DNA from 4 places in the Streptomyces sp. NPDC031379 genome. Region 1 is predicted to be linked to each of the others. Evidence: riboswitches for the same ligand, from Rfam matches in the RefSeq annotation. Region 1 holds a riboswitch; each other region holds the start of a gene.
The links. Region 1 has a riboswitch for cyclic di-AMP ahead of ACZ5CW_RS02695 (C40 family peptidase). Riboswitches for the same ligand answer to the same signal wherever they lie in the genome.
Positions count from the first base shown of each region.

Region 2: linked by a shared signal. The riboswitch ahead of ACZ5CW_RS30300 (M23 family metallopeptidase) and the one ahead of ACZ5CW_RS02695 (C40 family peptidase) in region 1 are both predicted to bind cyclic di-AMP.
Region 3: linked by a shared signal. The riboswitch ahead of ACZ5CW_RS39185 (M23 family metallopeptidase) and the one ahead of ACZ5CW_RS02695 (C40 family peptidase) in region 1 are both predicted to bind cyclic di-AMP.
Region 4: linked by a shared signal. The riboswitch ahead of ACZ5CW_RS14155 (transglycosylase SLT domain-containing protein) and the one ahead of ACZ5CW_RS02695 (C40 family peptidase) in region 1 are both predicted to bind cyclic di-AMP.

Region 1 is NZ_JBVIIT010000001.1:575,736-577,927, reverse strand. Features, by position in the region: gene pcrA (DNA helicase PcrA) at 1-715, opposite strand, end outside; cyclic di-AMP (ydaO/yuaA leader) riboswitch at 1,002-1,172, shown strand; gene ACZ5CW_RS02695 (C40 family peptidase) at 1,181-2,170, shown strand.
Region 2 is NZ_JBVIIT010000023.1:161,140-163,331, forward strand. Features, by position in the region: gene ACZ5CW_RS30300 (M23 family metallopeptidase) at 1-748, opposite strand, end outside; cyclic di-AMP (ydaO/yuaA leader) riboswitch at 754-910, opposite strand; gene ACZ5CW_RS30305 (alpha-galactosidase) at 1,221-2,192, opposite strand, start outside.
Region 3 is NZ_JBVIIT010000042.1:31,522-33,713, reverse strand. Features, by position in the region: gene ACZ5CW_RS39190 (aldo/keto reductase) at 1-47, opposite strand, end outside; gene ACZ5CW_RS39185 (M23 family metallopeptidase) at 142-1,176, opposite strand; cyclic di-AMP (ydaO/yuaA leader) riboswitch at 1,186-1,352, opposite strand; gene ACZ5CW_RS39180 (PP2C family protein-serine/threonine phosphatase) at 1,587-2,192, opposite strand, start outside.
Region 4 is NZ_JBVIIT010000008.1:164,588-166,779, reverse strand. Features, by position in the region: gene ACZ5CW_RS14160 (HAD family hydrolase) at 1-616, shown strand, start outside; gene ACZ5CW_RS14155 (transglycosylase SLT domain-containing protein) at 750-1,235, opposite strand; cyclic di-AMP (ydaO/yuaA leader) riboswitch at 1,239-1,420, opposite strand; gene ACZ5CW_RS14150 (polyprenyl synthetase family protein) at 2,147-2,192, shown strand, end outside.

The DNA.
Region 1 (2,192 bases):
CGTAGGCCTGGGCGAGGGTCTTCTCGAACCCGTCGGTGGCCTGGGCGGCGAAGTCCTCCTCGTCGATCAGCTCGTTCTTCAGGTTGCTGATCTTGGCGCTGAAGGACTTGGGCGGGAAGCGCTTGGGGTCGAGGTCGAGGTCGCGGCAGACCAAGGCCATCAGGCGCTTGCTGTCGGCTGCGTCGTAGATCGAGAAGGAGGAGGTGAAGCCGAGCTTCTTCGACTCCCGGCGCAGGATCCGTACGCACGCGCTGTGGAAGGTCATCACCCACATCGCGTTCGCGCGCGGGCCGACGAGCTGCTCGACGCGCTCCTTCATCTCGCCGGCGGCCTTGTTGGTGAAGGTGATCGCGAGGATCTGGCCCGGGTGGACGTTCCGCTCGGCGAGCAGGTGGGCGATGCGGTGGGTGAGCACGCGCGTCTTGCCGGAGCCGGCGCCGGCGACGATGAGCAGCGGGGAGCCGGCGTGCACGACCGCGGCGCGCTGGTTCTCGTTCAGCCCCTCCAGGAGTGCCGCCGCGTCGATCGCCGGGCGGGGGGCGCCGTCGCGGTAGTAGGCGTCCCGGTCCGGCGGCGCGTCGAACTTCCCGCCGAACAGATCGTCCGGAATCGGCTCCGGAGCGTGATCGTCCTCGGGCGGTGGCGGAGGCTCCTCCTCGTGCCCGCGAGGGCGCTGGAGGTCCGCCAGGAAGCTGTCGTCAAAGAGGCTGCTCATCGCTCTACGAGTCTAGGGCGCCCCACCGACAAACCGTCCCCGTACCCGGAACCCGGCCCCGCGGCCGGGTCCCGCCCCCGGACGCGAAGCGGCGAGCCGATCGTCGCCCCACCGGCCCCGACCAGCCCCTCACGCTGCGGAACCGCCTGTTCACGCCCACGTGAAACCGACCCCAGGTCACGGAAATGTATCGGACAAACCGCACACCAACCTTCACAGGAGACACACGAGTTGGCTAAGTTGCCGTCAGGCCGCACGACCCCTCTCCGGCGAACGTCGCCGGGCCATGCGGCCTCCGCCGAGTCCGGCGCGCCCCGCACGGTGCCCGGAGCCGGGGACCCACCGATCCTGGGGTGAATCGGCCGACTCCCGCCCGGGACGACGCCGTAGGGCAACCCTTCCGAAGCACCCGCCCGAACCCGACAGCTAACCCGGTAGGCGGCATGTTGGAAGGAGTCGCCTCCCTTGGCGTCGCACCGCAAGCCGCGCCCCGGCGGCACCCTTGGACCGGGCCTGCGCGGCCCCGCCCTGGCCACCGCCGCGTTCACCTCCGTGGCCGTCCTGTCCCAGACGGCCGAGGCCGCTTCCGCCGACGACGGCCGGCCCAGCCTGGAGGAGATCGAGAAGAAGATCGACGAGTTCTACCGCCAGGCCGACTCGACGCCGGAGGAGGAACCGGCGGGCAGGCAGCGGGCGCATACCGAGGAACTGCGCCAGGAGGAAGCGCGGCGGGCGGGCCTGCTCGCCAAGGCCCGCGACGGGTGGATGCCGTTCGCGGCCACCGCGGACACGGCCGCCTCCCTCCTCGAGGAGTATCCGCAGGACCACTTCGCCCAGAGCAGGGTGATGAACCGGCTGGCCTCGCGGGTGAAGGACACGGCCGAGCGGGGCAGGGCCACGAGAATCCCGCAGGCGCCGGACGCCCCGCCCTACGACGTGAAGGCCGCGAAGGCCGCCGTCCAGCACAAGCTCGCCACCACGCGCGGGCTGCTGTCCCGGCTCACCGCCCAGGAGGACGCGCGGCCGGCCGCGCCCGGCCGACGGCAGCCGGCGCAGGCCGGTCCGCAGGCGTACGGGACCGCCGACTCGCGGCAGGCCACCAAGGCCGGGAAGGCGGTCGCCTTCGCCCGGGCCCAGATCGGCAAGCCGTACGTGAGCGGCGCCAGCGGGCCCGGCTCCTACGACTGCGCCGGCCTCACCCAGGCCGCGTGGAAGGCCGCCGGCGTCACCCTCCCGCGCAGCGCCCGGGCCCAGGCCGCCACGGGGACCCCGGTCCCCCTCTCCGACGCGCGCGCCGGTGACCTGGTCTTCTTCCACGACGACAGCAGCCATGTCGGCCTCTGCACGGGCGACGGGATGATGATCCACGCTCCGGAGCCCGGCGCGTACGTCCGCGAGGAGTCCGTCGACCGCGGTGGTGAATCGATCATCCACAGCGTGGTGCGGCCGGCCTGACCGTTCGCTTTCCGGGCCCAGC
Region 2 (2,192 bases), on a different contig from region 1:
GCTGCGAGAGGTGGGCGTACTGGGCGTAGTGGCCGTCTTCGAGCTTGATGACGACCTGGTTGCCGTAGGCCCCGCCCCAGCCCGCCGAGACGACCGTGCCCGCGCCGACGGCCTTGAGGGAGGTGCCGGTCGGGACGACGAAGTCGACGCCGGTGTGGTAGCCGCTGGACCACATGCTGCCGGCCACGTGGTAGCCGGTGCCGACGGTGGCGCCGGCCACCGGGAGGGTGAAGCCGGTGGCGGTGGCCGTCGAGGGGGCGGAGCCGGACGACTTGGCCGGGGCCGCCTGCGTCCCGGAGGACTTGGCGGCGGTCGAGGCCTGGGGCTCGGCCGCGGTGGACTGCGGGGTGGCTGGCTCGGTGCGGGTCTGCGCGGCCTTCTTGCCGAGCGTGAGTTCGAGGCCCGGGTGGATCAGCGCGGGGTCGGCGCCGATGGCCTGCCGGTTGTCCTCGTAGAGCTGGTGCCAGCCGCCGCTGACGTGCTGCCGGCCGGCGATCGCGGAGAGGCAGTCGCCGGACTTCACCGTATAGGTGCGCACCGTCGAATCCGGCTGTGCCGCGGTCTTCTTCGCCGTGACGGGAAGGGACTGCACGGTCTTTCCGGAAACGGACTGCGCCGGGGTGGCGGCGTGCGCTCCGATGGCTCCGATGAGCGGCAGGGCCAGCGCGGCGCCGCCGGTTCCGGCGACGGCGATGGAGCGGGAAAAACGCGGGGTCTTGGGACGTCGGTGCTTACCCTTCGCGGGCATGGCGCAATTCCTCTCCGACGCCTGCGAGGTCAGCTGTCGGGTTCGGGCTGGAGCTGCCCGGCCGCGCGGTGCGCGACTTCACCCCTAGCCTGTCGCGGAGACCGGACAGGCAGTCGTACCTGGTGGGTCCCCCGCTCCTGCCGGACACGGGTCAAGTGTGTGCGGGCTCCGGGCGGCGGCAGGATTCGGCGTTCCGTCCGGATTGGTGGCGAACGTAAGCGAGCACGACGTACGGAAACAAGCAGCCGGTTCCCGCCGTTCCCTCATCCCAAGATCGAAGGCAGGGACAAGCGGTCACCCTGCGTGAATTCGGTGCCGTCTTCGCCTTTCAATTCCCCTTTTCAGGCATAAGAATTACGTGAACATGACGCGCGACACTCCGTCACCGATATGACGCTCCTCACGCACCATCCCGCCACAGGCCCTTATTCCGCGGCGAGTTGGAATTAAGGCGTCAATTCGGTCAGAAGGCTCAGATACGGCGTAGCCGGATAACCGCCGCATCCAGGTCGCCACGCAGCGCGGTGCGCAGCCCGTGGTGCAGCAGGACGGCCCCTCGATGCACTTCGCCCGTTTCGCGGCATTCGTACGCCGCTGTCGGGTCGAGTCCGCGCAGCCGCACCGCCGGCACCGGCTCGCCGTAGCTCTGCGCCTGCAGCCAGGCGAGGACCACCGTCTCGTCATCGAGGACGTACTGGACGGCACTCAGACCGCCCGTCGGGGGCCGCAGCCGGTACAGCTCGCCGCGCTGGACGACCGGGCGGATCTCCTTGTACAGCTCCACCCACCGCCGGGCCTCCGCCAGCTCCTCCTCGGTCCACTCCGTGAGGTCACCGCCGACACCGAGGACGCCGGCCATGGCGCTGACGAAGCGGAACCGCAGCGAACTGACCCGGCCGTTGAGCTGGGTGTTCGGGCTGTCGGTGACCCAGGCGGCCATGACCCGGGCGGGGTGGATCTGGGTGAAGCCGTGCTGGATGGCGAGCCGGTCCAGCGGGTCGGTGTTGTCAGAGGTCCACACCTGGTCGGTGCGGCTCATCACCTCGAGGTCGATCCGGCCGCCACCGCCCGAGCAGGACTCGAACGCGACCCCGGGGTGCGCCGCGCGCAGCCGGTCCAGCAGGGCGTACAGGGCCCGGACGTGGTCGACCCACAGGCGCTGCGGATACGCCTCGCCGGGCCAGCCGGCGTCGGTGAAGCAGCGGTTGAAGTCCCACTTCACATAGTCGATCGGAGCACTGGAGAGCAGGGTGTCCAGCTGCTCCCACAGGTACTCCTGGACGTCCTCGCGGGCGAGGTTGAGGACGAGCTGATTGCGCAGTTCCGTCCGCTTCCGTCCGGGTTGGTACTGGACCCAGTCGGGGTGGGCGCGGTAGAGGTCGCTGTCCGGGTTGACCATCTCGGGTTCGACCCAGATGCCGAACCGCATGCCGAGGCCGTGGAC
Region 3 (2,192 bases), on a different contig from region 1:
GGGAAGACCTCGAGGTCGGAGGAGCCGAGTGTGCGCAGAGAAGTCATGCTCCACGTCAACGCCGACGGCAGATGATCGCATTCCGCCGTCGGCGCCAAGATCCCGCAAAGGGGTGCCCCCGCGGGCTCCCGGAGGGACGTGTCAGGGGTTGAGGCCCTTGTCCCGCAGCCATGCCATCGGGTCGATGCCGGTGGACTGGCCGCCCGGGTGGACCTCCAGGTGGAGGTGCGGGCCGGTGACGTTGCCGGTGGCGCCGACGCGGCCGATGACGTCGCCGGTGGAGACCTTCTGGCCGACGGAGACACTGATCGAGGACTGGTGGCAGAACCACAGCTCGGTGCCGTCGTCGAGGGTGAGGACCGTGCGGTAGCCGTAGGAGCCGGCCCAGCCCGCCTGGGTGATCGTGCCGGTGTGGACGGCCTTGATGAGGGTGCCCGTGGGAGCCGCGAAGTCGAGGCCGGTGTGGTAGCCGGAGGACCACATCGAGCCGGCCTGGCCGAACGTCGAGGTGAGCGTGTACGAGGAGGTCGGCAGCGCGTACTGCTTGGCCAGCTCGGCCAGCCGCTTGGCCTCGGCGGCCTTCTCGGCGTCGGCCTCCGCCTTCTCCTTGGCGGCGGCGGCCTTGGTGGCGGCTTCCTTCTCCGCCTTCGCGGCGGCGTCCGCGGTCTGCTTCTCGGCGGCGGCGAGTGCCACGGCGGTGGCCTTGCTGTCGGCCTTGCTCTGCTGCTGCTCGGCCTGGGCCATGATCCGGTTGCGCAGGGCCTCGCCCGCGTCGGCGTCCTGCTCGGTGTCGGCGGAGGTCACGCCGACGTCGCTGAGCGCGGTCGTGGCGGTGGCCTCGGGTGCCGGGGCGGAGTCGTCCTCGAAGAGCGAGCCGACGGAGGGCAGGTCCGGCAGGGAGATGGAGACCGGCGGCTTGCCGGTGTTGGCGCTGGCCATGCCGCCCGCGCCGACCGCGGCGATCACGCCGACGCCGAGAACGGTGGAGCTGCGGGCGAACCCGCCGCGCTGCTTGGCGACACGGTGCCGGCCGCGGACCGGGGCGACGGAGTCCTCGGTGGGATTCCACTCCTCCCAGGGGCCCTCCTCGGCGCGGTAGGAGCCGTAACCGAAGGTCTCGGTCTCACGCTGAGCCGGTATGAACGGGGCTTCTGGGGCAGGGCGGTTGGACGCCACGCGGGCGTGCTCCTTTCCTTCCTCCGCCTACCGGGTTAGCTGACGGGTTCGGAGCAGGAAGGTCTCCTACGCGCGTATACCAGGCGTGGACTCAGCGAGTTCACGTCGGTGTCCGCGTGATTCACCCCAAGGTGGTGGTTCCCCGGTTCCCTTGCGGGATTCGGCGCATGCGCACGGAGCCGCCTCTTGTGACGGCTGGGACGACCGCGCTGCGTTATCGAACGTTAATAGACGTGCCAGGCACTTTCCAAGCCGTTCGGCTTGATCATTAACCTTTTCGGCCGCGGACTTACCTGCCAGGACCGCTGCAAATCGGGCGAGTTGGCCGCGGTTCAGGAGTCACAGAAGTTTTGATGGTGACTCAGATGTTATGCGCACGGCGGTCGACCGGTCACCCTCGGTGAGGCTGCTCATGGCTGCCGTACGGCGAGCAGCGCCATGTCGTCCGTCATCCCGCCGCCGGAGTGGCGCCGCACCTCCGCGGCGAGCCGGCCGAGCAGTGCGCCGGGGTCGGGGAAGGCACGTCCGGCGAGCCGTCGTTCGGGTTCGTAGAACCGGCCGTGGGCGTCCCGGGCCTCGGACAGACCGTCGGTGTAGAGCAGCAGGGTGGCCCCGCTCGGAAAGGCGGCCTCCAGCGTCCGGTCGGGCCACATGCCGAGGTCGCCCATGCCGAGCGGCAGCGCGGGCTCGTGCGCGGTCAGGATGCGCAGGGTGCCGTCGGCGTGCAGCAGCAGCGGGGAGGGATGGCCGCGGTTGAGGACGCGTACGACGCCGTCGCCGTGCGGGAGTTCGGCGAGGACGGCGGTGGTGAAGCCCTCGAACGCGTCGATGCCGTCCCGCCGGGTGCCTTCGCGGGCCAGCGCCCGCTCCAGCCGCTCGGCGACCGCCTCCAGCGTGGTCTCCTGCTCGGCCGCCTCCCGGAACGCCCCGATCAGCACGGCGACGGCGGCGACCGCGCCCAGGCCCTTGCCGCGCACGTCCCCGACGACCAGCCGGACGCCGTGCGGGCTGTCCTG
Region 4 (2,192 bases), on a different contig from region 1:
CGCGGTGTGCGGACAGGGTGCTCAGGTCTACGACGCCGCCGCCGGCCGCCTGCTGTGGTCGGTCCGGCTGGACCGGGAGCTGGCGGAGAACGCGCTCGGCAAGATCGAGGCGGAGGTGGGGCAGGTCTACGCGGCCGTCGACCAGGACGGCACGGACGGGCTCACGCTCATCGAGCCCGGGTATCTGATGCCGCACCCGACTCTGCCGGCGGTACGGGTCGGCCGGCGCGACGACCTGTGGTGCGAGCCCATCAGCAAGGTGCTGCTGCGCCACGCGACCTTGTCCGACGACGAGTTGGCGGCGGTGGCGCGCGCGGCGGTGGGCTCGCTGGCGACCGTCACCATGTCGGGGCCGGGGACCGTGGAACTCCAGCCGTGCGGGGTGACCAAGGCGACCGGGCTGGCGCTGGCCGCCGAGCGGCTCGGGGTCGGCCCCGAACAGGCTCTGGCCTTCGGGGACATGCCCAACGACATCCCGATGTTCGACTGGGCCGGACGCGGGGTCGCCATGGCCAACGCGCACCCCGAACTCAAGGCGGTGGCCGACGAGGTCACCTTGTCGAACGAGGACGACGGCATCGCCGTCGTCCTCGAAAGACTTTTCCCGACCGACTGAGCGGCACTTCGGTACCACTCGTCAGTGCCACGCCGTCGGCCGGAGGCCGGTGCGCGCCGGTCCGTCAGGTGTCGGTGCGCGCCGGTCCGTCGTATGCCGGTCCGCCCTGTGTCGGGTGTCGGACCGGGGTGGGTCAGTACGCGCCGAACACGTTGTCGATCGACCCGTACCGCGCGGCCGCGTAGTTGCAGGCGGCGGTGATGTTGGCGACCGGGTCGTAGACGTTGAACGACGTTCCGGCCACGTGGTAGGCGTTGAACGTCGGGTCGATGACCTGGAGAAGGCCCTTGGACGGGATGCCCTTGGCCGCGTTGGAGTCCCACAGGTTGATGGCCATCGGGTTGCCCGACGACTCCCGGATGATGTTGCGGTGGATGCCGTTGTAGGTGCCCGGGATCTTCTTCTCGGCCATGATCGCGAGCGACTCGCGGATCCAGCCGTCGAGGTTGTTCGGGTACCCGGCGGGGGTGGTGGCCGGGGTGGTCGCGCTGTCGGCCGCGGAGGCGCTGGTCGCGCCGATGAGCGGGAGCGCGAGGACGGCGGCGCCGGTACCGGCGGCGGTGAGGGCGCGGACGAGGCGGTTGTTCCGGGTGCGGCGGGGCTGAGCGGCAGCAGACATGGGGAAGTTCCTCTCCGGCGCCTGCGAGGTGAGCTGTCGGGTTCGGGCGGGGAGGTGCCCGGCCGTGCCCTGGGAGAGGCACGGCTTCACCCCGAGCCGTTCCGGTGCGACATGGGTCGTCCGGTCCGGCGGCTTACCTGGGTCCCCCGCTCCTGCCGTACGAATGAGTTCGTCGATGGGTTACGCGGGCGGCGGCAGGATTCGGCGTCCGCCCGACGGCCCGGAACGTATGCGAGAGCACATGTCGGGAACAAGTACCGGATTCGTACAACGCACTATTTGACCTTGATCTGTGCCGTATGAGGTACTTGATCCTTTGCGGATGCCAATCCTCAACTGGCCGACGGCGCAAGGGGAGAAGGGTGTCCTGGCGGGTTGGTCCGGCCAGGGGGGCGAGTGACCCAATTCACGAAATAGCAAAGTGCAGCAAATCAGACATGAGGGATTCAGGTGATTCGGGCTTCAGGTCGGCCGGAGGTGGAACCCGCAGTGCGGCGCCCGTCGTTCTCGTGGTGACCGCGGCGCGTGCTCGTGGTGGCCGTGGCGTGCGGAGGGCGCCATGTGTGGAGGGAGGTGGGCCGTCCGGGCGGATTCGGGGCGATTCGGGCGTGGCTGTCCGTCTGTCGCGGTGGCCCGGGGTGGCGGTGGCCGGCGCTCCGGTGAGGGTGCGGGCGTTACTCCGCTCACCCCTCGGTTCGCGACAAAGTGTGCAGATTCCTGTTAAGTCGATAAATGTCCGTTCTTAACAGCTGATCACAACCATACCGGTCATGATCCGATACCGCCCAGGCTGGACCGGTGGGCGCTATCGGTGATCGAAAGAGGACCGGATACGCTGACTCGAGTGATGGCAGCGACCTATCGACAAACCGTGTAATCGCCAGCAGACACCAGCAGACAGGAGACCCCTCGTGACCGTCGTCGGGCCGTTCGGGCTGAGCGTGCGGGACCAGGCTC